3 regions of the Bacillus sp. PK6-16 genome follow, and region 1 is predicted to be linked to each of the others. Evidence: riboswitches for the same ligand, from Rfam matches in the RefSeq annotation. Region 1 holds a riboswitch; each other region holds the start of a gene.
The links. A riboswitch is a leader RNA that binds a small molecule or an ion and turns the genes downstream of it on or off. The one in region 1 is predicted to bind cyclic di-GMP.
Positions count from the first base shown of each region.

Region 2: another riboswitch for cyclic di-GMP. It lies ahead of M1D66_RS21735 (SpaA isopeptide-forming pilin-related protein); the one in region 1 lies ahead of M1D66_RS25100 (methyl-accepting chemotaxis protein).
Region 3: another riboswitch for cyclic di-GMP. It lies ahead of M1D66_RS03585 (WxL domain-containing protein); the one in region 1 lies ahead of M1D66_RS25100 (methyl-accepting chemotaxis protein).

Region 1 covers NZ_CP096511.1:4,882,170-4,890,165, reverse strand. Annotated here, with positions in the region: gene thiM (hydroxyethylthiazole kinase) at 1-139, shown strand, start outside; gene thiE (thiamine phosphate synthase) at 155-814, shown strand; gene M1D66_RS25105 (anaerobic C4-dicarboxylate transporter family protein) at 930-2,243, opposite strand; cyclic di-GMP riboswitch class I at 2,526-2,610, shown strand; gene M1D66_RS25100 (methyl-accepting chemotaxis protein) at 2,745-4,487, shown strand; gene M1D66_RS25095 (non-ribosomal peptide synthetase family protein) at 4,620-7,996, shown strand, end outside.
Region 2 covers NZ_CP096511.1:4,237,397-4,248,967, reverse strand. Annotated here, with positions in the region: gene M1D66_RS21775 (TetR/AcrR family transcriptional regulator) at 1-522, shown strand, start outside; gene M1D66_RS21770 (hypothetical protein) at 525-692, shown strand; gene M1D66_RS21765 (PH domain-containing protein) at 772-1,248, shown strand; gene M1D66_RS21760 (PH domain-containing protein) at 1,241-2,692, shown strand; gene M1D66_RS21755 (DUF975 family protein) at 2,893-3,546, shown strand; gene M1D66_RS21750 (hypothetical protein) at 3,771-4,208, shown strand; gene M1D66_RS21745 (CPCC family cysteine-rich protein) at 4,205-4,471, shown strand; gene M1D66_RS21740 (TetR/AcrR family transcriptional regulator) at 4,810-5,346, shown strand; cyclic di-GMP riboswitch class I at 5,519-5,611, shown strand; gene M1D66_RS21735 (SpaA isopeptide-forming pilin-related protein) at 5,671-11,571, shown strand, end outside.
Region 3 covers NZ_CP096511.1:702,667-714,237, forward strand. Annotated here, with positions in the region: gene M1D66_RS03575 (ATP-binding protein) at 1-332, shown strand, start outside; gene M1D66_RS03580 (ATP-binding protein) at 329-1,549, shown strand; cyclic di-GMP riboswitch class I at 1,794-1,882, shown strand; cyclic di-GMP riboswitch class I at 1,955-2,043, shown strand; gene M1D66_RS03585 (WxL domain-containing protein) at 2,196-4,781, shown strand; gene M1D66_RS03590 (cell wall anchor protein) at 4,821-5,132, shown strand; gene M1D66_RS03595 (WxL domain-containing protein) at 5,169-5,897, shown strand; gene M1D66_RS03600 (WxL domain-containing protein) at 5,959-6,684, shown strand; gene M1D66_RS03605 (WxLIP family cell surface protein) at 6,794-7,810, shown strand; gene M1D66_RS03610 (collagen-like protein) at 7,950-8,957, opposite strand; gene M1D66_RS03615 (Nif3-like dinuclear metal center hexameric protein) at 9,098-10,018, opposite strand; gene M1D66_RS03620 (iron-sulfur cluster biosynthesis family protein) at 10,393-10,716, shown strand; gene M1D66_RS03625 (DMT family transporter) at 10,961-11,571, shown strand, end outside.

The DNA.
Region 1 (7,996 bases):
TGGTGTAGCTTCGGAACTGGCAGCTGCTAAGACCGTGGAAAAGGGACCTGGTAGTTTCCAAATTGAATTTTTAAATCAGTTAGCGAATACTACTTCTGGTGATATTGAGAAGTATGGAAAGATTGAGGAGTTAGAGTAAGAGGGAGTGAAAGAAATGGCACGCATTGAAATAGATAAAATGTCTAAGCTATTGCAAGTGTATTTTATTATGGGAAGTAATAACTGCACGAGGGATCCTTTAGCTGTATTGAAAGAAGCGTTAGATGGTGGAGTGACAATTTTTCAGTTTCGCGAGAAGGGGGAAGGTTCTTTAATCGGAGAAGATAGAGTGCGCTTTGCAAAAGAATTGCAGACGCTTTGTAAGGAATATAGTGTTCCTTTCATTGTAAATGATGATGTAGAATTAGCCATTGAATTAGATGCAGATGGTGTTCATGTAGGACAAGATGATGAAGAAATTACATCTGTTCGTGAAAAAATGGGAGATAAAATTATCGGCGTATCTGCTCATACAATTGAAGAAGCACGCTTTGCAATCGAAAATGGAGCAGATTATTTAGGCGTTGGACCTATTTTCCCAACGAGTACGAAAAAAGATACGAAAGCGGTTCAAGGAACGAAAGGATTAGCCTATTTTAGAGAACAAGGAATTACAGTGCCAATCGTTGGTATTGGTGGGATTACAATTGAAAATACAGCGGCAGTTATAGAAGCGGGTGCGGACGGTGTTTCAGTTATTTCAGCAATTAGTTTAGCTGAATCTGCGTATGAAAGTACGAGAAAATTAGCTGAAGAAGTAAAGAGAAGTTTGTAGGGAAGGACGTGTAGTATTTTAAGTGCTACATGGAGAAATAGACTGCCCAAAAATTTAAACAAACATTTGATTAAAAAAGCACAAACCTTTTTAAATAAAGGTTTGTGCTTTTTCTTTAAAACATAATTGAAATTAAGAGCATTCCAATTCCGATAGAAGTAAATGTTGCAATTAGGCCAGGAATCATAAAACTATGATTTAATACGTATTTACCGATACTTGTTGTACCAGTACGATCAAAGTTAATGGCAGCAACGATTGTTCCATAGTTTGGAATGAAGAAATATCCATTTACTGCAGGGAACATCGCAATCAGTAGCGCTGGTGGAATGCCAAGAGATAGTCCAAGTGGCATTAAGGCACGAACAGTTGCTGCTTGGCTGTACAGTAAAATAGATAGAATGAATAGTGCGATGGCAAATAGCCAAGGTGCACTTGTTACTAAATGCTGAATGGATCCTTGAATCATATTTAAGTTTCCATTAAAGAAAGTATCTCCCATCCAAGCGATACCAAAAATAGCAACAACTGCTGTTGCCCCTGCTTTAAAGACGTTACCAGACACAATGCTTTCTACATTGGGTTTACAGAAAATAATAATAAGAGCCGCGATAGTTAACATAACCATCTCAATTGTGTTCGGCATGGAAAGACGAGCTAACTTCCCATCAACTATCCATCCTGGACGAAGTGCTTCAAATGAACCAAGAAGTACAACAAGGAAGGTTCCTACTAGGAAAAGGATAACTGATAATTTTGCGCCCTTTACACCTACAAATTCTTTTTTCTCTTCAAGCTTAGGAATCATTCCTTCTTTTAATCGTTTTAAGTATTCAGGGTCTTCATTTAATTCTTTTCCCATCTTACTAGCAACGAATGCAGCTATCATACAAGCGATGAAAGTAGAAGGTATACTTACTTTTAAAATATCTAATAAGGTGATTTTATAGTCAGCTAACATTGCTAAAAGAGCAACTGTGGCAGCTGAAATTGGACTAGCTGTAATTGCTTGTTGAGAAGCGATTACGGCAATCGACATTGGGCGTTCCGGTCTAATCCCTGATTCACGAGAGACTTCTGCAATAACAGGAAGTACAGAATAGGCAACGTGACCAGTACCTGCACATAGTGTGAATAAATAAGTAACAATTGGAGCAAAAAAAGTAATACGCTTTGGATTTTTTCGTAATGTCTTTTCAGCTAGATGAACAAGATAGTCCATTCCTCCAGCAGCTTGCAAAGCACCAGCAGCTGTAATTACTGCCAAAATCATAAGCATTACATCGATAGGAGGCGCGGTTGGTTGTAGGTGGAAGACAAAAACGAGTATTGCCATACCAACTCCACCCATTACTCCTAAACCAACTCCGCCTAGGCGTGCACCAATAAAAATACAGAGTAACAAGGTAAGAAATTGTAGCCAAAACATGATAAACTACCTCCGAAATTCATTAGTTAAGATATATTCGAATAGTTTAATTTGAATGAAAATTAAATAAATACCCGAAGAAATCCTTGTTATTTATACATTTTTTATTATATAACACAAAAAAAGTAACATTCACGTACTTTTTGAAATTATTTTGAAAAAGCAATGCATTAAAAATTTGTATTTATATCTCTAAATAAGTAGACATTTTGATTTATATGTTGTAATCTTTGAAAGAGAATAAATTAATTCTCATAGAACTCCCATATCGTTCAACTCGTTCAGCGAGAAAGGCAAACTGATGGAAACATGAGGACGCAAAACTACAGGAGCTAAGGTCGAAAGGCTACGCTAGCCAGTTACCGGACGGATAGGGTTGGTCTTGGCCAATGCTTTTACATTGGCTTTTTTTTATTCTCGAACATATTGAGAAACATTTTCAAACAAAATATCCATATATTTTGTTTTTTTGTTTGTATTGATTAAGGAAGGTGGATATTAATGAAAAAATATTGGCATAAGTTATCGTTCCTTCAAAAGAACGTCTTATTAACCGTATTAGTTATTTTGACACTTGTTGGAAGTATGGGTGCATTAAGTTTCAATATGTTTCAAAATAGTATGATGTCTTTATTTGAAAGGCAGTCTATTGAAACAGGAGAAATAGTATTGAAAAAACTGGATGTAGAATTAGTTAGAGACATGGCGAAAGATCCTACAGCCGAAAAAGTGAAAAAAGAAAAGTTAACAGAGAAATTAGATGAAGTGTCAAAAGAATTGAAAAGCGTTGGACAAACGTATGTTACAGGAGCAAAGCCGAATGAAAAGCGAGAATTACAACTCGTTGGTTTGACTACAGAGTTAACAAATGCGTTTCCTATAAAGCCGGGAGATTATTATGAACAACCCGCTCATTGGATGAAGGCATACGATAAAGTGATTGATACGAAAAAGGCTCAAATGACAGAAGTATATGAAGATGAAATAGGTTCGTGGGTGACAATATTAGAACCAATTACAGATGGAGAAAACAATATTGTTGCAATTGTTGCGGCTGACTTAGATGCTTCCATTGTTCCTATTACAAAAGAGAAGTTTATGATACAGGGCTTACTCTTTATCATTATTTCATTAGCAATTGCGACTATTACTCAATTCTTTATTGTGCGTCACTCGTTAGCTCCATTAAAAGATTTACGAGAAGGGTTACGTAAAATTGGTGAAGGTGACTTAAGTATTAAATTAAAAGAAAGACCAGATGATATTGGAATTATTAATGTTTATTTCAATAACACGATTGAAAAATTTAAAGGGATTATAGATAAAGTAAGGCAAACTGCTGAGCAAGTTTCTTCTTCTTCACAAGAATTGTCGGCGAGTACAGAGGAAAACAGCATGGCAGTTCAAGAGATTGCAAGTTCTATTGAAGGTTTAAGAGTAGGGGCACAGTCTCAAAAAACTTCAGTACAACAATGTTTAGGAATTGTACATGGAATGGAAGATAAGGTAGAAGAAATAACTGGGGCTGCAAAACAAGTTGCGGTTGCTTCTGAAGGTATGGAACAACATTCAATTGAAGGTAATGAAGTGATTGGACAAATTATTAATCAAATGAGTTTAATCCAAAATGCAGTACAAGATTTATCTTCCATCATTTATTCGTTAGAAACAAGGTCAAAAGAAATTAGTGATATCGTAACTGTAATTACAGGTATTTCAAATCAAACAAATTTATTAGCTTTAAATGCTTCTATTGAGGCTTCACGTGCTGGAGCAGCTGGAAGAGGGTTTGCAGTTGTTGCTGATGAAGTACGAAAATTAGCAGAACAAACGGAAGCGTCTGCTAAAGATATAGCGAAATTAATTGGTGAAACACAAGCTGAGACAGAAGATGCTGTAGTTTCCATGCAAAAAGGTTCAAGAGAAGTAGAAACTGGAATTTCGCTTGTTCAAAGTAGCGGTGATTTCTTTGAAAAAATCTCAAAATCAGCGCAATCTGTTACAGATCAAGTAAAAGCTGTTTCTGGTAATTCGAGTGATATTTTACAAAATAGCCAGAATATCGTTCAAGTCGTAAATGAATTATCACATATTGCAAATACTTATGCTAACAGCAGTAGTAATGTTGAAGAAAGCATGAAAGAGCAAGAAATATCAGTACAAGATATTGCAGAATTAGCGACTTCTTTAAGTTGGCTTTCTCAAGAATTACAAGAGCTTATTGGTGAGTTTAAAAGCGAATAAGGAGAAAGTTCAATTCTAATCAAGGGGGATCCCCCTTGATTATGAATTGAACGAATCTGCCCGTTAATAAGGGATGAAAAAGGTGTGAATTTTCACACCTTTATTATATTTAAGAGAGGAATTTACATAAATATGAAATTAGCAATTTCTTATAATAAGATGGTAAAAGAATTTTTAGGAAAAGTAGAAGGGAGTATTAAAATACCTAAAGATGTGCAAGGAACAGAACTTGGGGTAAAAAGGAAAACGGAACTGTTTCCAAATTTGACTCACATTGTAGATTTAATAGGAGCGACTGCAACGTGGTTATATCATATTTCTAAAGAAAAACATATTGTCGTGCTTTATCATGTAAGAGGAAGTTTATTTCCGATTATTATTGAAGTTTCTAATTTTCTCTCCTATGAAAGTTTGAATTTACAGATTGAAGAGCAACTGGAGCAAATTAAAGAAATGAATGAGGAAGAAATAGAAAAGTTTCAAAACGGTAATACATTATATGAAATGTCACCTATTATTATTGGCGAAACATATTATGAGCTACAAGACACGAATACATTACAATTTGTATTTAGTAAAAATATGCAAAGTGTAGAAATAATATTTAATAGTGTTAATTGGAAAGAGACAACAATTACTCGTTATGCACAACAAATACAAGGTGTTTTAATTAATAAATCACAAAATAAGAATAATCATATAAATGATTTTAATATTATTACAGAGGCCGAGATGGCACTTTATAGTCAAGTGAATGATACGACAGCAGTATATCCTGAGAAAAGTATCGTCGATATGTTCTATAATACTGTTACTCAATTTCCAAATCGTATAGCTTTATCTTCAAGGGAAGGTACTTTAACTTATGAGGAGCTAAATAAAAAAAGTAATCAAATAGCTCATATGTTAATTAAAAACGGCGTCCAATTAGGAGACTATGTTGGAATATTTATGAAACGTAGCATAGACACAGTAGTAAGTATGGTAGCTATATTAAAAGCTGGTGCAGCGTATGTTCCGATTGATCCAGATTATCCGGAAAGTAGAATACAGTACATTATTCAAGATAGCCAAGCGAAAGTTATATTGATGAAAGAGACGCCTATAACATGTGATGGGGTTCAAACAGTTTCAATGTATGATAGTGAAACTTATGAAGATATAGATGTAAAGTTGTCTATTCATTGTGATGATGTAGCTTATATGATTTATACATCTGGTTCAACAGGGAATCCAAAGGGAACGATGTTAGCACATAGAGGCGTTGTTAATCTGTATACTTGGATGAAAAAGCAATATGAATTGACAGAAGAGGATGTATTTGCCCAATTTCCTTCCTTTAGTTTCGATGCTTCTGTATGGGAGTCATTTGCTTCTTTATTCTGTGGAGGAAACTTATATGTACTATTAGAGGAAGAGCGATTGTCTGTAGAAGCATTTGCAAATGCAATCTATAAAGTGAAAGCAACTTCAATCTTGGCATTAGCAACAATTTTTGTTCGACAAGTAGCAACTTATTTGGCAGAAGAAGATATATATAAGCTAGCTTCCCTAAAAAGAATTGCGATTGGCGGTGAAATGTTGCCTGTAGAGGTTATTAAATTGTGGAGAGAAAGAATAGGTACAAATGTTGAAATTCATAATGTATACGGACCGACAGAATGTACTGTAGTGACGACAACCTATAAAATACCTAGTCAGTTAAATGAGGATGTTGCGAGTATTCCCATTGGTAAACCATGTGCTAATTATCAAGTTATGATTTTGGATGAGAATATGAATCTTTGTCCAATTGGTGTACCTGGTGAATTATATATAGATTCAGTGGGATTAGCAAAAGGGTATTTTAATAAGCCTAATAAAACAATTGAAGCTTTTATTCCGAACCCTTTTAATCCTATAGTTAATATATACAAAACAGGTGATATCGTTAAGTTGCTAGAGGATGGAAATATAGAGTTTTTACATCGGAAAGATGATCAAGTAAAAATTAGAGGACATCGTATTGAACTAGGCGAAATCCAAAGTAAAATTTCTCAAAATCATAATATAAAAGAAAATGCTGTTTTTGCTAAGAAGAGTAAGGAAGGTAGCCAATATTTAATCGCGTTCTATACAACTTTAAATAAAAAAGAAATACCAGAATTAGTTTATCAGTTACAAGAGCAATTACCAGATTATATGGTGCCATCTAAACTAATTTATATTAATGAATTACCACTTACACCTAATAAAAAGATTGATGTTAAGAAGTTAGCTCAGTTAGAAGAAAAGTATGAACCGGTTCGGCTACAAGAATATGTTGCACCTTCTAATAAAGCAGAAAAACAAATAGCGAACGCCTGGGCGGAAGTATTAGGAATTTCAAAAGTTGGAGTGCATGATGATTTCTTTACAATTGGTGGACATTCATTAAAAGTATTACGAGTCTTAACATTGTTAAAAGAAGATTTCTCACATTTAACAATTCAAGATTTCTTTAAAGAAAGAACGATATATGGATTAGCTCGAATTGAGCGAGAAGTAAAAGTAGAGAAAGAAGAAGTATTTCGTGAATATAAAGTGATTCACGAACCAGATACTATCACGTATGCAAACGTTTTGGAAGAAAACCAGATTTCAAATGTCTTTTTAACAGGAGCTACTGGTTATTTAGGATCACACATATTATATGAATTGTTGAGAGATACATCTGCTACTATTTATTGTTTAGTAAGACCAACTAAAGATGTGCAGCAAAGAATTATAGATACATTAACAGGCTACTTTAATGATGTATGTGAAGAATGGTTACAGCGTATACAGGCCGTAGCCGGTGATCTGGGAGAAGAGTATCTTGGGATGAGCGAAGAAGAATTTATGTTCATCAGTTCTAAGATGGATACGATAATTCATTGCGGTGCAGATGTAAGACATTTTGGGGATGTAAAACAATTTGAAAATATAAATGTCCAAGGAACTAGCCGTATGCTAGCATTAGCGGAGAAAGGTGCTACATTCCATTTTATTTCTACAATTGGTATCCCGTTAGAATTAGCGGTAGATCAATGGGATACATACATGAAAACTGGTGATTTTAATTACAGTGTAGACTTAGAGAATGTATATTCAAATAGTAAACTACAAGCGGAAAACATTGTTCGTGAAGCAATGAAAAATGGTTTGCGCGGAAATATTTATCGTGCAGGTAATTTAGCATGTCATTCAGAAACAGGTTCGTTCCAACAAAATATTGAAGGAAACGCATTTTATCGTCTTATTAAAACAATGCTATTAATTGGGAAAGCACCAAATGTGAAGTGGAAAGTTGATTTCACACCAATTGATTTTGCTAGTAAATCAATTGTATCGTATTTGCAAGATTCGCAAATTATAGGAGAGACGTTACATATTTGTCATCCACATCAAATTGAGTTTGAACAATTTATACAGCTAATTGGAGAGTGTGGATACAATCTTGAAATGGTTCCACTTTCAGAATATGTAAATACCGGACTTGCATTAGCGAA
Region 2 (11,571 bases), 640 kb from region 1:
GAACACGGCATTGAGAAGATGAGTCTTTCCATGATTGCGAAAGAGGTAGGTATTTCAAAACCGGCTATTTACTATCATTTTTCTTCTAAAGAAGCGTTAGTTGATTTTTTATTTGAAGAGATTTTTTCTGATTATCATTTTACAAAATACTTTAATGAAGAGCGGTATACGAAAGAAAACTTTGCAGAAAAGCTAATCGCAGATGGTTTACATATGCTCTCTGAGTATGAAGGGCAAGAAGGAATACTACGCGTTATCAATGAATTTATCGTAACTGCATCGCGAAATGAAAAGTATCAGAAACGTTTATTTGAAATACAAGAGGATTTTTTGCATGGTTTCCATGATTTATTGAAGAAAGGCGCGAGACTGGGCGTTGTGTCACAACATGAAACGGAAGAAAATGCTCATACGCTAGCGCTCGTGATCGATAATATGAGCAACTATATGCTCATGGGATTCCAGTTAAAGTATAAAGAAATTTGGATTCGAAATGTGAAAAACGTAATGAAGGAGGAGTAAAAATGAAAATGCAAAAAAACTGGTGGCTCGGTTTTCTTGGATTTATTGGGGTTTATAAAATACCAGGTATGATTGAAGCTTTTCAAGCGGATGGAAATTGGATGAAGTTAATCGGTTTCATTTGGCTACTTTGGTTCGGATATTTTATTCCTGAGAAGAAAGAAGATTAAATTCCAATTTTCTGTAAAGTTACGTAAAATATAGATTGAGAGTATTCATATATTAGATTACTAGATTTGGAGTGGTTACATGGATCCATTGAAAAATGAAATTCACCCTGACATGGTCAAGGTGTGGAAAGCGCGTTCTTTAATTGAGCTAGGAATCAGTATTATAGTCATTTTTGCATATCTTTTCTTTATGATTAAGTTTAATTGGTGGGCTTGGATTTTCTATGTGCTCATCGGATTAACAATTGTATATACACCGTTTGATTACTTTACGTTTCCGAAACTACGTCAACGTTATTACAGCTACCAACTAAATGAAGAAGAACTTGAAATTCAGCATGGCCTTTTCGTTGTTAAGCGCGTATTAGTGCCGATGATTCGTGTACAGCACGTAACGATTGAACAAGGGCCAATTATGAGAAAATACGGATTAGCAGAATTACACATTTCAACAGCAGCAACTTCTCATAGCATCCCAGGTTTAACGATGTATGAAGCTGAAATGTTGAAAACGAAAATCGCAGAATTAGCGAAAGTGAGTGATGAGGATGTATAAAAGGCAGCATCCAATCACGATGTTATTAGAGTTAAAAATAACAGACTTTATACCACTCATTATTTTCATGTTTAGCTTAAACGGAAAGTTCCCGTTTTGGTATTTAATTCCCGCTGCATTTGGTTTACTCACCGTTTTTTCAGCGTTTGAAAAATGGTATTACACAACATACTGGGTTGAAAATAACGTATTGCATGTGAAACAAGGTCTCTTTGTGAAAAAGGAGAGCTACTTAAATAAAGAACGTGTTCAAACGATTAATACAAGTTCTAACGTACTATATCAAATGCTCGGTTTGAAAAAAATTCAGATTGAAACAGCTGGCGGAGGCGATGAAGCAGAAGTTAGCTTAGCTGGAATTACGGTAGAAGAAGCGGCGGAGCTTATTACTTTGCTAAATGAGCCAACTCCAGAAGTGAAAGCAGAAAAAACGTTAGACGAAGTAGCAGAAAATGTAGTAGAAAAAGCAATTGTTACAGAGGAAAAACAAACGACAGAATATAAATTAACTTGGAAAGAGATTTTATTAGCATCTGTTACATCTGGTCAATTTGGACTATTATTCTCTTTAATCTTTTTCGTCTATCACCAAGTAGATGAGTACATTCCGAAATGGATAGAGAATGGTGTAAAGTCGTATGTAATGGAACATGATATATATGGCTGGATTTTCATGGTAGCCATGTTACTCGTTCTTTCTTGGATTATATCTACAATCGGTTACGCGTTAAAACATGGCGATTTCACAGTGAATCGAAGAAATGACGAAGTCCGTATTTCGCAAGGATTACTGGAGAAAAAAGAACTCGTACTAAAATTGCATCGTATTCAAGGTATTACGATAAAAGAAAGTATTTTACGCCAACCATTCGGTTATTGTGCTGTGCAAGTAGAAGTCATTCAAAGTAAAGGAATGGGTGACGAAAAAGAAAAGGTTACACTGCACCCAATCATTCGAAAAGATCGAGTACAACAGTTACTCGCCCATTTACAATTACCATACGAACTGAATGCAAACATTATTGCATTACCAAAAGCAGCATTACGCCGCTATCTCATTGATAGTTTCATTTTCTTCGCAATGCTAGCAATCCCGCTTCTTGGAATAAGTATATACTCTGAAAAGCACTTCATCATGTGGGCATTAATTCCGCTCGCAATCCTTATCTTTACACTTGGATACGCAACATTTAAAACAAATGGTTACAGTGTTAACGGAGAACAAATTACACTTGTCTATCGTAGCGTCGGAAAATATACAGGACTTATTAGAAGAAGACACGTCCAATCAATGGAGAAGACACAATCATATTTCCAGCGCCGTGCGGATTTATGTACGTATAAGTTTTCGAGTGCATCATCTAGTTATAAAATAGAGCATACGAGAGTAGAAGATGCGGAGAGAATGCAGGATTGGTATAAGAAGAAAATAAATGAGATGTAACTTGAGAAAGCTTGCCTATTATGAAAGGCAGGCTTTTTTGTTATAGGGAAAAGAGTCGTTTAATCCATATATTAGTACAACTACAGCACACATGTATCAATACGTATGAAAAAAGGTAATATGCTTCTGTTTTAGGAAAATATGTGGGATTTTTGATATAAATGGTATAATAAAATGGAAATAGTATTAGGAGGTTATATATGATAAGTCAGTTGAAAAGAGAAGCACTTGATGCATTAAAAGGAAGATGGGGACTAGCGGTAGGGGCAACCTTATTAATTGGAATCCTTATTGGAGCTGTTGAAATGCTAACAACAGGTATTTTCTCGATATTTTGGGGTTGGGAAGAAGCAAGTGATTCACTTACAGTAAGTATTATAGTAATGCTTGTTATTGGTCCATTAACAATAGGTGCCTATTATCTTGTTTTAAATGCAATTCGTGGGACTGATGCTCGCATTGGTCATATATTTAGATGGTTTAGCGATGGAAGTAAGTTGATGAAGTCGTTTTTAACATATTTACTAATGTATGTATACTTGACTCTATGGACATTACTTCTTATTATTCCAGGTATTATTAAATCATTTTCTTATTCTATGACATATTTTATTTTGAATGATCATCCAGAATATACAGCGAATCAAGCGATTACTGAGAGTCGTCATATGATGAATGGACATAAAATGGATTACTTTTTACTATGCTTAAGTTTCTTAGGTTGGTTCATTTTAAGTATTCTTACTGTAGGAATCGGTTTCTTATGGTTAGCACCGTATTTCTACGCGACATCAGCCGCATTTTATGAAGAGATTTCAAAAGAATATTATAAAAAAGAAGGCACTACTTTCTAATAAAACATATAAACTATCTACCCTAAAGAATGTAGGGAGCAGATAGCAGATGGTTTAGGTGTTTTGATATTTGTCCTATTTTCGGGATTCACTTCAGGATAAGGTATAGATTTTTATATAGAAATGCTACCCTCTATGTTTTATCATAGAGGGTTATTTTTTTATGTAAAAATGATAGGAAATAATGAATAATATATGTAAAGAAACAAGCGAGGTGAATGAGAGTGAGCAAATTTTTAATACCGTATTCATTTTCTATATTAAGTTTCTTTATTTCAGCAACAGCACTTGATTTATATGATAGGATGGGAAACAATAGTGAGCTGGTTTCGCCGAACATAATTGCAAAGATAATTCAATCTACTGCGCAAATGGGAGTCCTTACATTGTATTTCGGAGTACCTATTATTTTAGGTGGCTGTCTACTTGGTGAGCTATTGTTTAGAGGTATCATTTTACGATTTAAACTCAGCTATATTATATCTTTATTATTATATCTACTTTTAGCTTTTAGTATTGTTTTCGTAACGGTAGGCATTCCAACTACATATGAAGATTCTAATACATTTTTCATGGGGATAACTATGATTTGTGCTGTGACATTCTTTATGGGCCGGAATATATGGGAGAAAAAAGAAATGAATAATGGAGTAACAGAATGAAATATACATGTCCGTGCTGCGGGTATAGAACAATAGAAGAAGAACCACCAGGTACATATGAAATTTGTAATATATGTTACTGGGAAGATGATGAGGTACAGTTTAACAATCCTGACTTTGAAGGTGGTGCAAATGAAGTCTCGTTAAGACAAGCACAGAAAAATTTTATTGCATTTGGTGCTTGCGAGGAATGTTTTATTGGATTAGTTAGAAAACCGACTAGTGAAGATGTGAAGGATGCTAGTTGGCAGCGAATTTGTTAAGTGAAATGTTATTACTCAATTCAATGGGAGTAATAACATTTTTTATTTAGTGCTGAAAGAATTACTGCCGTCTTATAAGGTAATAAGAAGGACTAAATTGGTAAATTTTATTAATGGATATATTTTCAATAAATACAAAAGTATAGATGTATAGTCAGCTTTGTGTGTTTAATGTTATCATATTGAATGATATGGAAATTTTTAATAGAATAAGTAACTAAAAATTCAAAGGTAATGAAGCTTTTGTTGTATAAAGAAAATACTTAGTAGTAATCAACAATATTAAAAATAAGATTCGTATTTATATAAATTTAGTAGAAATGGGGTTTTAAAAAGGAATGAGTATAAGCATAACGCGGCAAAAGATTTTGGCGGCCGCTTCTCAAATTGTGCAATGTAAAGGGGTTGCTAAATTAACCTTAGAAGCAGTGGCAAAAGAGGCGGGTGTAAGTAAAGGTGGATTATTGTATCACTTTTCAAATAAAGAAGCTTTAATAGAAGGTATGATAGTCAGAGGGGTAGAGGATTATGAGGGAGCCATTTACAATAAAGTAGCGGAAGACGCAGAGAAGAAAGGGAGATGGGTTCGCTCTTTTGTAGAGGAAAGATTAAATAATGAGAGAAGAACAGAAGAGTTATCTAGTAGTATGATGGCAGCATTCATGTTAAAACCTGAATTACTTGAGCCATTACAACAATCATTTCAGCAACTGCAAAAGAATATAGAAAACGATGAGATAGATGCAGTTTGTGCAACAATTATTAGATTAGCAGCAGATGGATTATGGTATTCGGAATATTTAGGGGTTGGAAGACTAAGCCCCGAGTTAAGAGAAAAAGTGATTCAAGCTCTTATTAGAAATTCATATAAATAGAATATACGAACTATATAATGTGAAAATAATTCACCGTTGCTTCTTTAATGTAGTGGTGAATTATTTTTTTTATTAGAAAAATAGAACAATTTTATAGAGTATTGAATTATAACCGTCCAGACGGTATAGTAATATTTGGTTTAAGAGGAAAATGAAACAAAAAAAGAATAAAAGATATTTTTAGCACACTATTCGAAAGGATAGGCCGCAAAGCTTAGAGTCTACGGTAATACATATTGGTTACTAAGATCGTCTGGTTGCACATTTTTGATGCAACCGGACGGTCTTTTTTTGTTATATAAATATAAAAAATAGGAGGGAACTATGCAAATGAAAAGTACTAAAAGACATATTTCAATGGTTTCATTAGTTTTTCTAGTATTATTTTCAGTGCTGAATGTGTGGGCTCCAGTTATTCAAGCTGCTGTGATGAAAAGTCCAGTGGACGAAATTAATATTTCCCGTACTGATGGCACGACATCTGAACCGTATCAAGCCTCAGATGGTATGAAAGTAGAAGTGAAGTGGTCAGCTAAAGAAAAAATAAAAAGTGGAGATCAATTCACAATTGATATGCCAAAAGAGTTTCGAAAAGACCTTATGAATATGAGTTTTCCTTTAAAAGATGCTGAAGGAAAAACAGTTGGTACATGTGAGATGAAAAAGGGTCTATTAACGTGTACTATGGGTGATTACGTAGAAGGAAAGAATAACATTAAAGGTTCTTTATTCGTAGAATTCTACTTTGGTCTAGAAGCATATGATGGTGTTAAAGAAATTCCATTAGAATTTAACGTTGATGGTCAAATCGTCAATAAAGAAGTAAATGTAAGTAATACGACAGAGAGACCGAAGCCACAGCCCAATACAGATAATCTATTGAAATGGGGTTCTTATAATCAAGAAGATCCTTCGATTGCTGATTGGCTTGTATATGTAAATGCAACTGGAACAGAAATGCAAGATCTTAAATTAACAGATACATTAGGACCTGGGCATGAGTTAATTACAGACAGCGTAGTATTAGAAGAGGCTGTATTTGAAGATGGTTATGCACCAACAAATATTAAGCCAGCAGATTTATCTAACATTAAAATTAATACAACAAAGGCTGGATTTACAATTGAGTTTCCAGACAGTTCAAAAGGTTATATTTTAAGATATAAAACAAAGATTACTAATCCTTCTGCAAAGCCTCATAAAAATACTGTGAAATTAGAAGGTAAAAATATTAAAACTGAAGAAAAAGTAGGACAAGTATTCGTAAGTGGTGGAGGGGGAACCGGTTCAGGTGACGATAATCCACCTAGTATTGAAAAAAATATAGTTGATGAGAATGGCAAGCTTGTAGAGAATGAGCAGCTAACACAAATGGATCAAGTGATTCAATACCAAGTTGGTACACATATACCGAACGATCCTCCTAAATACACATCAATGGTAATTCGTGATGATTTAGAAGATGTTTTAGAAGTATTAGAGGCAAAAGTATATGATCAAAATGGCCAAGATATTACTTCTAAAGGGACGTTAAAGATAGATAAGCAAAGAAGTGAAGTAACATTTACGTTTGGTGAGAATTTTGACTATAAGTCATATGAAGACCAGATAATTAATCTTAGTATCAAGGCGAAAATTAAAAATGATGCAGACTTATCTTCTTACGTAGATAAGAAGATTCCTAATAAAGCGGAATTACATTTTGATGATAAAACATTAACATCAAAAGAAGTAACTATTACGCCGCCTGAAGCTCCAAAAGATGGTACAGTATCGCTTCATAAAATAGATTCTGAGAATCCGAACAAAGGGTTAAAAGGTGCCGAATTTGAAGTCCGAAATAGTGCAAATGAAGTTGTTGCAAAACTGAAAACGGACGAAAAAGGTTTTTCAGTACCTCAACCTTTAGCTCCTGGGACGTATAAAGTATATGAAACAGTAGCACCAGAAGGATATCAAAAATTAACAAGTCCAGTAGAGGTTACACTTCAAGCTGGAGAAACAAAAACAATTGAAATTAAAAATACTATGCAAAAGGGTCAAATTGAAGTAAAGAAAATTGATTCGGAAAATGGTGAAAAACCATTAGCAAATGCAGAGTTTGATATAGTAAAAGACGGTGTAGTAGTCGAACATATTGTTACAGATAAAGATGGTAAGGCAATCTCTAAACCGTTAGCACCAGGGAAATATATTTTAAAAGAAACGAAAGCGCCTGAAGGCTACCAATTAAAAGAAGCAGAGTTCGAAGTAAATGTAACAGGGGACGGCATATTCCCAATACAAGTGGAAAATGCAATGGTAGACAAAGGTAATATAGAAATTACAAAAGTGGACAAAGAAAACGGGGCAGTATTAGCGGGTGTCGAATTTGAAGTCCAAGATGAGAAAGATGAAGTAGTAAGAAAAGTAGTAACAGATAAAGATGGAAAAGCAAACGTTTCAGATCTATCAGTAGGAAAGTACAAATTAGTAGAGACGAAAAGCTTACCAGGTTATAAAAAGCTAACAGAACCAGTACCATTTGAAATAAAAAAAGGTATGACAAAAGCTTTAGCAATAAAAGTAGAAAATGAGCAGTTAGACAAAGGCTCAGTAGAAATTACAAAAATAGATAAAGATAGCCAAAAAGTACTAGAAGGCGTAGTCTTCGAAGTGCAAGATGAGCAAGGCAAAGTAGTAACAGAAGTAAAAACAGATAAAGATGGTAAAGCAAAAATCTCTGATTTATCAGTAGGGAAGTACAAATTAGTAGAGACGAAAAGTTTACCAGGCTACAAAAAGCTAACAGATTCAGTATCATTCGAAATTACAAAAGGTATGACAACAGTCCTATCGTTGAAAGTAGAAAATGAACAGTTAGATAAAGGTTCAGTAGAAATTACAAAAATAGATAAAGGCAGCAAAAAAGCATTAAAAGGCGTAGTCTTTGAAGTGCAAGATGAAGCTGGAACAGTAGTAAAGGAAGTAAAAACAGATAAAGATGGTAAAGCAAAAATCTCAGATCTATCAGTAGGGAAGTACAAATTAGTAGAGAAAGAAAGTTTACCAGGCTATAAGAAATTAACAGAGCCAGTATCGTTTGAAATTACAAAAGGTATGACCGAGATCTTATCATTAAAAATAGAAAATGAAATGGTAGATACGGGAAATATAGAGATAACAAAGATAGATAAAGATAATAAAGCACCGTTAGCGGGAGTAACATTCATCGTACAAGATGAAAAGGGTAAGGAAGTTACGAAAGTAACGACAGATAAAGAAGGAAAAGCAAATGTTTCAGATTTACCTGTAGGAAAGTATGAATTAGTAGAGGTAGAAAGTTTACCTGGTTATAAAAAGTTAGAAAAACCAGTATCATTTGAAATTAAAAAAGGCATGACCGAGGTCCTATCATTGAAAGTAGAAAATGAAATGGTGGATACAGGGAATGTAGAGATAACAAAAATAGATAAAGATAGTAAAGCTCCATTAGAAAATGTTGTATTTGAAGTACGTGATTCAAAAGGAAAAGTAGTTGCGAAAGTAAAAACGGATAAAGAAGGAAAAGCAAACGTTTCAGATTTATCTATTGGAAAGTATGAGTTGGTAGAAGTAGAAACACCGGCAGGATACAAACCACTAGAAAAGCCAATTTCATTCGAAATTGAAAAGGGTAGAGTAACAGCATTACAATTGACTGTAGAAAATGAATTAGTGGATACAGGAAATGTAGAAATTACAAAAGTAGATAAAGAAAATAAAGATGCTTTAGCTGATGCAGTCTTTGAAATTCAAGATGAAGCAGGACAAGTAGTCGCTAAAATAACGACAGATAAAAAAGGACAAGCACAAGTTACTAATTTATCAGTCGGCACATACAAGTTAGTAGAAGTAAAAGCACCAAAAGGATATAAACAATTAGTAGATCCGATTACTTTCCAAATTGAAAAAGGCATGACAAAATCTCTTGCTTTAACAGTAGAAAACGAAATGTTAGACAAGGGAAATGTGGAAGTAACAAAAGTAGATAAAGATAATCAAAAAGTATTAGAAGGCGTAGTCTTCGAAGTGCAAGATGAGCAAGGCAAAGTAGTAACAGAAGTAAAAACAGATAAAAATGGTAAAGCAAAAATCTCAGACTTATCTGTAGGAAAGTACAAATTAGTAGAGACGAAGAGCTTACCAGGTTACAAAAAGTTAACGGAACCGGTATCATTCGAAATTAAAAAAGGTATGACGAAAGTTTTATCATTGAAAGTAGAGAACGAACAGTTAGATAAAGGTTCAGTAGAGATTACAAAAGTGGACAAAGAAAGTGGCGCAGTATTAGCGGGCGTAACATTCGAAGTGCAAGATGAAAAAGGAAAAGTAGTAACAAAAGTAACGACAGATAAAGAAGGACAAGCAACAATTTCAGATTTACCAGTAGGAAAATATAAGCTAGTAGAGGTAGAAAGCTTACCAGGATATAAAAAACTAGTGAAACCAGTATCATTCGAAATCAAAAAAGGTATGACAGAAGTTTTATCACTAAAAGTAGAGAATGAATTAGTAGATAAAGGCTCAGTAGAAATTACAAAAGTAGATAAAGATAGTCAAAAAGTATTAGAAGGCGTAGTCTTCGAAGTACAAGACGACAAAGGAAAAGTAGTAACAGAAGTAAAAACAGATAAAAATGGTAAAGCAAAAATCTCAGACTTATCTGTAGGAAAGTACAAATTAGTAGAGAAAGAAAGCTTACCAGGCTACAAAAAGCTAACAGAGCCAGTATCATTCGAAATTAAAAAGGGTATGACAGAAGTCTTATCATTAAAAGTAGAGAATGAACAGTTAGACAAAGGTTCAGTAGAAATCACAAAAGTAGATAAAGATAGTCAAAAAGTATTAGAAGGCGTAGTCTTCGAAGTACAAGACGACAAAGGAAAAGTAGTAACAGAAGTACAAACAGATAAAAATGGTAAAGCAAAAATCTCAGACTTATCTGTAGGAAAGTACAAATTAGTAGAGAAAGAAAGCTTACCAGGTTACAAACAATTAACAGAACCAGTATCGTTTGAAATTACAAAAGGTATGACAGAAGTTCTATCATTAAAAATAGAAAATGAAATGGTAGATACGGGAAATGTAGAAATTACAAAAATAGATAAAGATAATAAGGCACCGTTAGCAGGTGTAGTCTTTGAAGTACAAGACGACAAAGGCAAGGTAGTAACGAAAGTAACGACAGATAAAGCTGGAAAAGCAACAGTTTCAGATTTATCAGTAGGAAAGTACAAGCTAGTAGAAGTAGAGAGTTTACCAGGCTACAAAAAATTAGAAAAGCCTGTACCATTTGAAATTACAAAAGGTATGACAAAATCTTTAGCGTTCACTGTAGAAAATGAAATGGTAGATACGGGGAATGTAGAAATCACAAAAATAGATAAAGACAGTAAAGCACCATTAGAAAATGTTGTATTTGAAGTACGTGACTCAAAAGGCAAAGTAGTTGCGAAAGTAACGACGGATAAAGAAGGAAAAGCAAACGTTTCAGATCTATCAGTAGGAAAATACAAATTAGTAGAGACGAAGAGCTTACCAGGTTACAAAAAGTTAACGGAACCAGTATCATTCGAAATTACAAAAGGTATGACAAAAGTCTTATCATTGAAAGTAGAGAACGAACAGTTAGACAAAGGTTCAGTGGAGATTACAAAAATGGCCGCTGAAAGCAAGGAAGTCTTATCAGGAGCTGTGTTTGAAGTTCATGATGAAAAGGGAAAAGTAGTAGTGAAAGTAACAACAGATAAAGATGGAAAGGCAAAAATCACAGATCTATCTGTAGGTAACTACACACTAGTAGAAGTAGAAGCACCAAAGGGATATGAAAAATTAACTAATCCAATTCCATTTGAAATTACAAATGGAATGATAAATGCAGTTCAATTAGAAGTATTAAACAAATTGAATCATTTAGCACCACCAGGTCCAGAAACACCGAATCCAGAAAAGCCTGGAACACCAGATCCGGAGAAACCTGGAACACCGAATCCAGAAAAGCCTGGAACACCAGATCCAGAAAAGCCTGGAACACCAGATCCAGAAAAACCTGGAACACCGAATCCAGAAAAGCCTGGAACACCAGATCCAGAAAAACCTGGAACACCAGATCCAGAAAAGCCAGGGACACCGAATCCAGAGAAACCTGAAAAAGAATTACCGAAGACAGGGCAGAAAATGCCTGTGGAACCATATATGGGAGCA
Region 3 (11,571 bases), 1.1 Mb from region 1:
TAAAAAATGCTTTAGAGGCAATGGGACAAGGTGGCATATTACATTTACAATTAGAAAATAAAGGGAAAGAATATGTAATGATCAGTGTGATCGATAATGGTCATGGTATTAAGCAAGAAAACTTACCCCGTGTTACAGAGGCCTTTTATACAACGAAACAAGATAAAATTGGTCTGGGACTGACGGTAGCGAATCGAATTGTCGCCGAGCACCTTGGTGAGTTGCATATTTCAAGTGAAAAAGATTCTGGAACGAGAATAGACATCATTCTCCCAAGGAAGTGTGGAAATACTGAAATCCAAGTGGAAGAAAAGCTAGGAGTTACCATATGAATAAAGGCTATATATTTAAAAATGAAGAAATAAAGGCGCTGAAAGCATTTTTAAGTTTATTTTTTATTATATTTTTCGTATATGATCTTGCCTATGAATTTATCGTACCGTTAATCGGTGGAGAGCAAGAAGGTGTAGGAGAGTTTGAAGATGGTTTAGGTTTATGGCTTTACTTTTTGATGGTGGTATTGTTTTGCATTGGAATATACTTTATGAAATGGAAGAATGCTTTTGCGGTAAAGTATATTATTCTAATTGGCTATAATGTATTAGATTGTATCCATAACATTATGATTTATTATGGTAGCGATGCAGAATTTGACGGTGGAAATATAGTAGAAGGATTTTTTATTTTGTTTGCACCAATCTTTGTGAATAAAAGATATTTCTGGTTAGTTCCAGCGATACTTATCGGAAAGTATGCTCTTACAGGAATCATTATTCAATCTTCTCTCGTTTTAATCCCAATGGCATTATATAGCGTATTTACTATCATATGTTGGATTATATTTTTAAGGGTTCAGTCTTACGTTCGTACGCTTGAGATGATGGACAAAGAAATAAAACAGACAGAAAAACTAGCAGCTGTTGGAAAGATGGCAACGGTTATTGGTTATAAGATTAGAAGACCTTTAGCAAACTTAAAAAAACTTGTGAATAAACAAGCAGACAAGCATCCAGAGGATAAAATTTATAGTGATATTATGAAACAAGAAGTAGATCGGATTCATATAATTGCTACAGAACTTAGTGGATTTGAGAAATCTAAATCACTAGAATCAGAAACTCATAACATACAAGAAATTATCTCTTATGTTATTCGAGTTATGGAAAAGCCAGCTTTAAAACAAGGAGTCTACATACAAGGTATTTACAGTAAAGACTTACCATCAATTATATGTGATGAAAAACGATTAAAACAGGTCTTTTTTAATTTAATCAAAAATGCAATTGAAGCAATGTCAGTTGGCGGAACAATTACGATTAAAGTTACTGTAAAAGATGGAATCATCGTTCAAGTGAAAGATGAGGGATGCGGCATTCCGAAAGATAAAATTCCAAAGTTAAATGAAGCCTTTTATACAACGAAAGAAACAGGAACTGGTCTAGGTTTAGTAGTTACAGAAAAAATTATTAAAGACCACAACGGTAAAATGAGTTTTGAAAGTGAAGTTGGGGTTGGAACGACAGTTGAGGTTATGTTACCACTGCATTAACTACAAAAACATCACTTATTTGGAAGTGATGTTTTTTATTTTATCTCGCTATTTGTGTATAGTAAAAATCTCATTTTATCGATAAAGAATGTATGATGTGTTTCTAACATCAAAATGTTTTTTGAAAGTTTTCAATATGGATTTCCTAGAGAAAATTTAGATTATAAAAATTAATAGTTTTTTTCTAAAAAAACTATTTTCTTTTTTGGGTTTTAATGGTATATTCAAAACACGATAAATAAATACCTATATTTGGCACACTATTCGAAAGGATAGGTCGCAAAGCTAAGAGTCTAAAGTAATGAAAATTACTATGATAGTCTGGTTGCAGTTTGGATTTTCACACATAGTTGTATGTATGAAAATCGAAGAGGCAACCGGATTTTTTTATTGTCTCAAAAAGAAAAAATAAATGGGCATACTATTCGAAAGGATAGGTCGCAAAGCTAAGAGTCTAAGGTAATGAAAATTACTATGATAGTCTGGTTGCAGTTTGGATTTTCACACATGTTGTGATGTATGAAAATCCAAAAGGCAACCAGGCTTTTTATTTTCTAGGAATATACACTATGATTGTAAATTTAGCTAGAAAATAAATTCAATGTTCGAAATATTCGGTATGCAGGAAGCAAGGGAGGGAAGTACATTGCAAAAACAAATAGGGAAATTTGGGCGTATACTTCTCGCTGGAGGAATATTATTTACACAAGTTGGTGTGCTAGACTACTCTGCAACGAAAGTTTATGCGGTTACAAACGACGAGCAAGGACGTTTTATCGTTCATATGGATAAACAAGAAATAAAAGTTGATGAAGATGTAGTATTAAAGATCACAAATACAAATAAACAAGATGCTAATATCGAGCTGAAATTATCTAATGAGCAGCTGTTTAATGAAGCAGAAACGAAAAAAATGAATGAAAACAATAAAGCGATTCAAAACATTTCAGTAACAGAAGATCACATTGTAAAAATTGAAAAGAATGAACAAAGTAATTCTATCGGTGACGTATATGTAGTCATTCAAATGAAAAAAGCTGGAGAGTACAAATTTGAACCGATAGTGAAGTTTGAAGGGAATGAAAAGAAAATTGAATCTCCTTCTCTGCATGTTGGAGAGAAAAAAGAGGCTTTACATGTAGCTATTTCTGATGAAAATCCAAAGGTTTCAGAGGAAGTTGCGAAAAAAGAAATCAGTGAAAAAGTGAAAGTATTGGAAGAAAATAAAAAACAAGAAATAAATGCTACTAATGCTGAAATTCCAAAAGAAACGAAGACTTTAGCGAAAGAAAAGGTTAATGAAGAACTCGTATCAAAGGAAAATGAATTAAAAGAGAGCAATAAGGTCAACGAAAATAATCAGGAATTACCTGCTATTCAAGCTGAGAAGATATTAAAGAGCCAATCTCTACTAGCTGCTAGTCCTGTTACAAGTATTCTTAAATATCCAAATGTAAAGGTAATAAATAATAGAACAGGTGAAGGGCCTTCTATCTCGGGTAAATATGCTTTTAGATTTGTTTGGAGCCCACAAGTAACATATGAGGTAAAGGGTAGTAGCGATGACAGAACTGGTCAAAGTCAATATACATTTAGAAATTCAAATAGAGAACAGTACGTATTAGTAAAAAAAGCTGGTGAATATCAAGGGAAATGGATTGATGTCCGTATTAATATTCACTCTATGACAGCTTCGTCTGTAGATGTTAAAACACCAATAACTAAAGGTGATGCAAAAAACTTTTTACAATTATATGGGAACGGAAGGTCAGGACAAACTTATAATGCTTCCTTTGAATTTTATGAGCACGGAACAAGTAAAAAAGTACCATTAACGGCAATGTGGAATTTTAAAAGGATAAATAGTTATAAAAATGTTACGTTGCGTAATGATGGTAGTCATTTAACGAATTTATACGTGTATGATACGAGTTCAATTAGGTATCAAGATAAAGGGAATAATAAAATAGAGTTTTCTGGAACAGCAGGCCCAGTAGCTACTCCAGAAGCAGATATGACAATTACATTTGATAATTTAACAGAATTACCGCTAGAAGTTAGATTAAATGCTTCAGGTGTTAATGTAGCATACGACCAATTAGCGATCACACAAATTGAAATTCCAGCTCCAAGTGTAATAGGAGATATTGTGGAAGATAATTCCCGTCAACTTTCTTATAAGGTATATCAAAATATGCCTGCTCAATCGAAAGATATTCACTATGCGAAATCTTTTGTATTAGAAAGTGAAGTGAATAAGGATTTTACTGTGAATGATGTTTCCATTCAAGATGTGGAGAGTGGAGATGATGTAAGTAGCTTCTTTGATATTAATAGGAAAAACAATAAAGTCACTGCAGTTGCGAAAGAAAATGCGCTAAAAACAGAAGAATTCAACGGGAAAATTTACGAGATGACAATTACAGGTTCTCCTGTAAAAGGTGCCGATGTAATGAAATATTACAAAGGTGGTTATCTTGAAATACCGGTGTCAGCTAAAAATTATTTAGATGGCGATAAGGATGGGCAAGATAGTAATCGAGATGGAATCGCAAAAATAAGGTATAAAGGTATTCCAACTGGGAAATCAGTCCCACAAAAAGTAGTGCAAGGAACAGATTTAACAAAAATGGATATTTCTAAATTTGTGACAGATTTATCTGTAGATACGAATTTGGATGTAGATAAACCAATATCAGTAGTGAAGTTAATCAATATTCCGGATACCAAAATAATAGGGAATCATACTGTAACGGTTGTAATTGAAACGAAGCAAGGTGTACAAGCGGAAATTCAAGTTCCAGTTACTGTTGTTGATGGTACTTTAAAGTTAGTAGACGTACCAAAAGAAATTACCTTTGGAGATTTAACAATTCCATCGAAAACAACGACATACGCACCGAAGGCGATTTCAAATTCTTTAAAGGTAACTGATGATCGTGTTAAAAAGCAAAAATGGAGTGTATATGTAAAGGAAATTACACCGTTAACTTCAGCACAAAATGACACATTGACGGGAGCATTGATTTACAAACGAAATGGAAAGGATACACCTTTAAGTACTTCTAGTATAGAAGCATTCTCGTATACTTCTAAAAACGACGAGGAGGTTTCACTAAATTGGAAGGAAAACGAGGGAATTCATTTACAAGTAAAACCAGGGCCGAATGTCAAAGCAAATACAAAATATTCCGGACAGCTAGAATGGACATTAACCGATGCTCCTCTCTAAAAATATATGAAATATATAAATTTTAGAAAGGAGAGAGTAATGAAAAAAATAGTTGGTATTATCGTTTCCACAGTTATATGTGTGCCGTTTCTTATGGCAAATGTAGTAACGGCTACAAGTGCGAATTCAAAAGCAGGTATTACATTTTCGAATAGCTATACACCAAATACATCAACTGATCCGACAAAGATAAATACAAAAAAAGAGACAGTTGATAAAAATGGAGATAAATATTTACCGAAAACAGGAGGCCAGACACGGGACTTCAAACAATATATAGGATTGTTTTCGATTGTTTTATCTCTATATGCATTCAAAAGAATTAGGGGAAAGCAAGTGTATTCAAAATAAAAAATAGATGAAAACAGAGAAAAGGGGAAGGTACATATGAAACTAGCAAAATTAGCATTAATCGGTGCAGTGTCATTAACATCAGTTGCAGCAGTAGGAACTTCAGCATTTGCGGAAGAGAAAGCAAATATGAAATCTAAAACAGATGTAACGTTTATTGAAGATACAAGCACAACAGATCCAAACAATCCAGAAAATCCAAATGAAAAAGTTACACCAGAGAACCCTGGTGACCATGAAAAAGGAACAAAAGGTCCATTAAGTATTAACTACGTTTCTAACTTACACTTCGGCGAGCAAGTTATCTCTGGTAATGATCAAACGTACTTTGCAAAATTGGACAAAGTGAAACAAGGGAGCAAAACAGTTGAAGTACCTAACTTCGTATCTGTAACAGATAACCGTGGTACAAATGCAGGATGGAAATTGAAAGTAAAGCAAAATGCACAATTTAAAAGTGGTAATAGTGAGTTAACAAATGCAGCTTTAAGCTTAAGTAATCCAGCTGTAAATTCTGTAACTGATGCACAATATGCACCTACCACATTTAAAAATAAAGTAACGTTAGCTCCAGGTGGAGATGCGGTGGAAATTACTACTGCCGCAAAGAATAAAGGTATGGGTGATTGGACGACTGCATTCGGTAAAGGAGCAGAACAAGGTAAACAGAGTGTGAGCTTATTCGTACCAGGTACGACAGCAAAAGAAAAAGGTGCGAAATATTCAGCTGAGCTAACTTGGACTTTAGAAGATACACCAAACTAAGGTTGCGTAAGATTGAAAATTAAGAATAAATGAATTTTTAAAAATAAAGGAGTATAAAACTATGAAACTAGCAAAATTAGCATTAATTGGAGCGGTAACATTATCATCAGTATCAGTAGGGACGTCTGCATTTGCAGCTGAGAAAGATGGCGGGAAATTAGATTCAAAAGCATTCATTAAATTCGAGAAAAATACAGATAAAATTGATGTTGTTAATCCAGAGAATCCAGATGAAACTGTAGATCCAGTTGATCCAGATAAAAAAGGTACAGATGGTCCACTAAGTATTGATTATGTATCTAACTTCAACTTTAAAACACAAAAAGCATCAGGGAATAACGAAATCTATTTTGCAGAATTAGATAAAGTAAAGAAAAAAGTAGACGGTTCTGTAATTGACGTGCCAAACTACGTTCAAGTAACAGATAACCGTGGTACAAATGCAGGATGGCATTTAACAGTAAAACAAAATGGTCAATTCAAAACTGCAGATGATAAAGCGTTGGATGGCGCAGCATTAACATTAAAAAATTCAGCTTTGAAATCAAATGCAGGTAGCGATGCACCAACAGCAGAACAATCTATCACATTAAATCCAAGTGGTGCAGCATCTGATTTAATCGATGCAAAAGAAAACCAAGGTATGGGTACGTGGGTAAATACGTTCGGTAAAGATGCAACAAAAGCGAAACAAAGCGTAGAGTTATCTGTACCAGGTAAAACGAAAAAAGAACAAACACAATACACAACTTCACTAACTTGGGAGCTAACAGACGCTCCTATGTAGGTAAGAGGAATTTTAAGATAAAAGAGGAAAATGAGAAGAGATAAGGGAATGGCTTTAACCTTATCTCTTTCTTGTCTATAAAATGGATATGAAGGGGACTACATAAGAGATGGTAAAAAAACTATTTACTAGCTTACTATTAATTACATTCTTCATGATAAACGCTTTTTCAGTATATGCAGCTGAAATGAAATTCGCTGTGACAGCAGTTATACCAGAAAATCAAATTGATAAAAATCAAACGTACTTTGATTTGAAAATGCAACCTGGACAAAAGCAAACAATTCAAGTCCAAATGAAAAATGATACGAATAAAGAAGTTGTGGTAGAATCGTTTGCTAATACAGCAATTACGAATAGCAATGGTATTACAGATTATAGTACAGTAGAACCAAAAACGGATTCTACTTTGAAATATCCGTTTTCTAAAATTGCTAAAATGCCAAAAGAAACGAAAGTCCCAGCTAACAGCATAGTGACAGTTGATATAAACTTGGAAATGCCAAGTGAGTCGTTTGATGGTGTTATTCTAGGTGGTTTATACTTTAAAGAAAAAGAAGATGAGAATGCAAAGAAAAAAGATGAAGGTGTGCAAATTGAAAATAAATATGCATACGCAATTGGTGTTGTTTTAAAAGAAACAGATGCTGAAGTAAAACCAGACATGAAATTAAACGAAGTAAAGCCAACACAAATTAACGGGCGTAACGTCGTTACTGCAAATTTACAAAATGTAAAGCCAGCAATGTTAAAAAATTTAAGTGTCGATGCAAAGATATATAAAGAAAAAGGTACGGACGTTTTATTTGAAGCGAAAAAAGAAAATTTAAGAATGGCGCCAAACTCAAACTTTGATTACGCTATTAGCTGGGAAAACAAAGCATTTGATCCAGGAACGTACCGAGTAGAAGTGAAAGCTACTGATGGCGATCAAAAATGGGAATGGGCGAAAAAATTTACAATTGAAGGCAAGACAGCTGATAAGTTAAATGATACAGCGGTAGAAGCGAAAAAAGACCACACACTATATTACATTATCGGCGGAGTACTACTGTTAATTATATTATTAGTTCTTGTGTTCTTCTTAGGTAGACGTTCTAAAAAAGAGGACGATAACGAAAAATAATATATTGATAGTGTAAAAAGAAAATAATGGATGTTTTACTATGAAAAATATATAATGGCTTTGTCTGTTATTTGTTGTAGTTCATTTATATTCCTATTTGTTGACCCGAATTTCGGGTCTTTTTTTATGAAATGAATTGCTATATATCAGTAATTAGAAAAATAGAATATACAGCACTTGCAGTAATTCCAGGGGTAATATAAAGGGATATAGCATCTCCTCTTGCAACTGGGTTTCCAGTTGTAAGACTAGTCCAAGTTACAGCAGCGGGACCTACTGCCGGAGTAGGATTAAATACTTGAATTTGTCCTGCTCTGCTATCCGTTGGTTTAATGGAAAATACCATAGTTCCGGTAATTTTGTCAGTAGTGGTTAGGGTAATAGTAGATAGGAGGTAGCTAGAAGCAGGGGGTGTGAGGTTTGTTGGGACATTTCTGCAAATATTAATCGTATAAATAGCAGCAGGTAAATTATTTATATTTATAGACGCAGAAAAGCCAACTATACTACCGGCTCCAGCAGTGACATATGGAATAACATTGGAGTCAATTCCAGGAGAACCCGCTATACGTTGAAAACCAGCATTTGTTCCTTGAAAAACAATACTTTTTGCTGAAGCACTATCGGCAGATCCCGTAGGACCAGTAATGCCCGTAGGACCAGTGTTCCCCGTAGGACCAGTGATGCCGGTAGGCCCGGTACTACCGGTAGGTCCACTTTCTATTAATACGATATAATCTGGAGATATATTAGGAAACCCTTGAGGTGCATCTTTTTTTACAACATAGCCACTGCCCGTATAAGTGACAACTTGTCCTTTTTTATAGTTGGGAGCCGCTGCTAGACTAAAGGTGGTAGTACTTTGGAAACCAGCTCCGGAAGGTCCAGCATTACCCGTAGGCCCGGTGTTCCCCGTGGGTCCGGTGTTCCCCGTGGGTCCAGTGTTCCCTGTGGGTCCAGTGTTCCCCGTGGGTCCGGTGTTCCCCGTGGGTCCAGTGTTCCCTGTGGGTCCAGTGTTCCCCGTGGGTCCGGTGTTCCCCGTGGGTCCAGTGTTCCCTGTGGGTCCAGTGTTCCCCGTGGGTCCAGTATTTTCGTTAGAACTGCTGTTGCGTCTGCCATCGCAACTAAAACAATTACGTGGGTACATATATGTTCTCCTTTCTATATTTTCAAAATCTAGTTTTTAAAATAGAACTAATATATATATTATGAATTCTATAATTTTGTGTGGCAGATCGTCTTTTGTGTCTAGATTTCAAAAGATAGCGGGAGGAGAATTAAGTAGTGTCAGAGCCACCATTTTTCCTGAGGAAGCAAAATAACATCCACATCAAAATTCTCTTTAAACCAATCATACATCAATGTCTCTTTCACTAAATATTCAGAGGCAGAGTGTGACACACCAATTAGAGACATATTCGTTTCTTTTACATAATCCATAATGAGCGAGTATTTATGTCTGCCGTAATCATTGTCGATATGGCAATGGATTTCTCCTGTAATATATGCTTCAGCACCTTTTTCTTCTGCTTCCTTCATTAAAGATACAACATCGCCACATCCAGCGATAATTGCGATTTTTTTGATGGAATCATGTCGTTTACCTTCGAAGTCTGTGTAAGGAATCTGGAAGAGTTGTTTTAGATGTTTTTGGAGTGCTTCTGTTGATGTTTCATCTATTTCACAAATAAGGCCAACTGGTTCTTGTTCTGGACCTCCATATGCAAAGTCGTCCACTACAGTAGCGTTTAATGCTTTTGCAATTGAAATACTCGTTCCATGTGTTTGATGAAAATCCATTGGTACGTGACATGTATATATAGAAAGTTGTTTTTCTTTTATTCCTTGCAAATATTTTTCAGGAATTGGTATGAAACCGCGGCCTGATCTTCCAAGCGGATCACCGCACTCCATTACAAGGGGATGGTGCATAAAGAGTAAATCACCGGGTGTGGATTGTGAAATGAATGTTTCAAGAACGTCATCTGTAGGGAATACAGCTAAAAATACTTTGTTTACATTTTCAGATCCGTGCATCATAAGGCCGTTAAATAAATCTACAAAATTTGCTTCGAAAAATTGTTGCCAAGGAAATTTGATAGGATCATATACGGCTGGGATAAATCGACTAAAGGCACTATCTTTTCCGTATTTTTCAATTTGGAATAAGTGATCGAGTGATTGCTCTATTTTTTTTAAGGCTGGCATGTTTGATAATCCTCCTTAAGGTGATTCTTGCTTTATGAGTTGTTTGTATTCTTCGTAGCAAAATAAGAAGCGGATAGGAAACAAATAAAACCTAGAATCGAGCTAATAGAAGGAGAATAGGGAAGTACATGCTGTAATAGCATTCCGCTAGAAATGAAGAAACTACTAAATACACCTAATAACATGGGATATCGTTGTAGTTTGAACACAGATAGTAAACATCCTTTCTCCTGCATGAACTACTCATAAAAGCTCGATTGCTGAAACTTTATCACATACATTGTATATTAGTCTTAATTTTCTGTATATAACTTTTAAGAAAAATGGTGATACAATATATGAATGATAATAGAAGAGAGGATGAAGATTAACATATGTACGTTACTGTAACAGAAGCAGCATATAAAAAGATTATGGATACGATTCCAAGTGAAGCGAAATATATAAAGTTATTTTATGATAATGAAGGTTGCGGTTGTGTTATGAGCGGAATCATCGATTTAGTAGCTGTAGCAGAGAAAGATGAGCGCGATGTGGATATTGAATCAAGCACAATGAATTTTATCGCTGATCGTACAAAGCTTGTATTTATGGACGATAAGTTAACGGTTGATTGGCATGAAGGTGGAGGAACTTTTCAGTTGAAGAGCCCAAGCCAGTTTTATAATCCAAATATGAAATTACACGTTCGAGTATAGTAAAGGTGAGTCCAAAATGTATTTTGGACTCACCTTTTTTTATTTTATAAGTCGCTATTATTGTCGATAAGTCGATATATTGAAAAAATCGCTGATATAAATGGAGTTGCGCCGATATATTCAGAAAATCGCCGATATAATTTCATTTACCAAAACGTTTCATATAATAAAAAGATTTTTTCACATAATGAAATGTACATATGATTGAATTTTCTGTATAATCTTCTTTGCGGAGGGGATACGCATGAGAAGATGGGGAATTGAGTTATTAATTTTAAGTGTTGTTATTATTTGGGGGATTAACTATACAATTGCGAAGTATGGACTTTTAGAATTTACAGCAATTGAGTTTACTGCACTTCGTATGATGGCGGCGGCACCGCTTCTGTTACTCCTTACCTTTTTTATTGAAAAGTCGGTTTATATGGAGCGAACGGATATACCTAGATTAATTATTGTTAGCGTTGTAGGTATTGTACTGTATCAAACGTTATTTATGGAAACTGTCAAATATACATCCGCTACAAATGCCTCTTTACTCATTTCTATTTCACCTATTTTTACAACTGCATTTGCGATTTTCTTGAAACAAGAAAAGTTTTCTTCTCGAAAGTTAATCGGTTCTATGACTGCCTTTGTTGGTGCAGCATTAGTTTTAGTAGCAGGACATTCACTTACTAGTTCTTTTTATGGAAATGGAATTGGACTTATTACATCAATATGCTGGGGGCTTTATCCTGTTTTAGCAGGACCATTAATTAAAAAATATTCAGCTTTACGTGTTACTGCATGGTCTGCATTAGTGGGTGCAATTCCGCTATTATTGTTAAGTGGTCCGCATGTGTTTGTCATGCC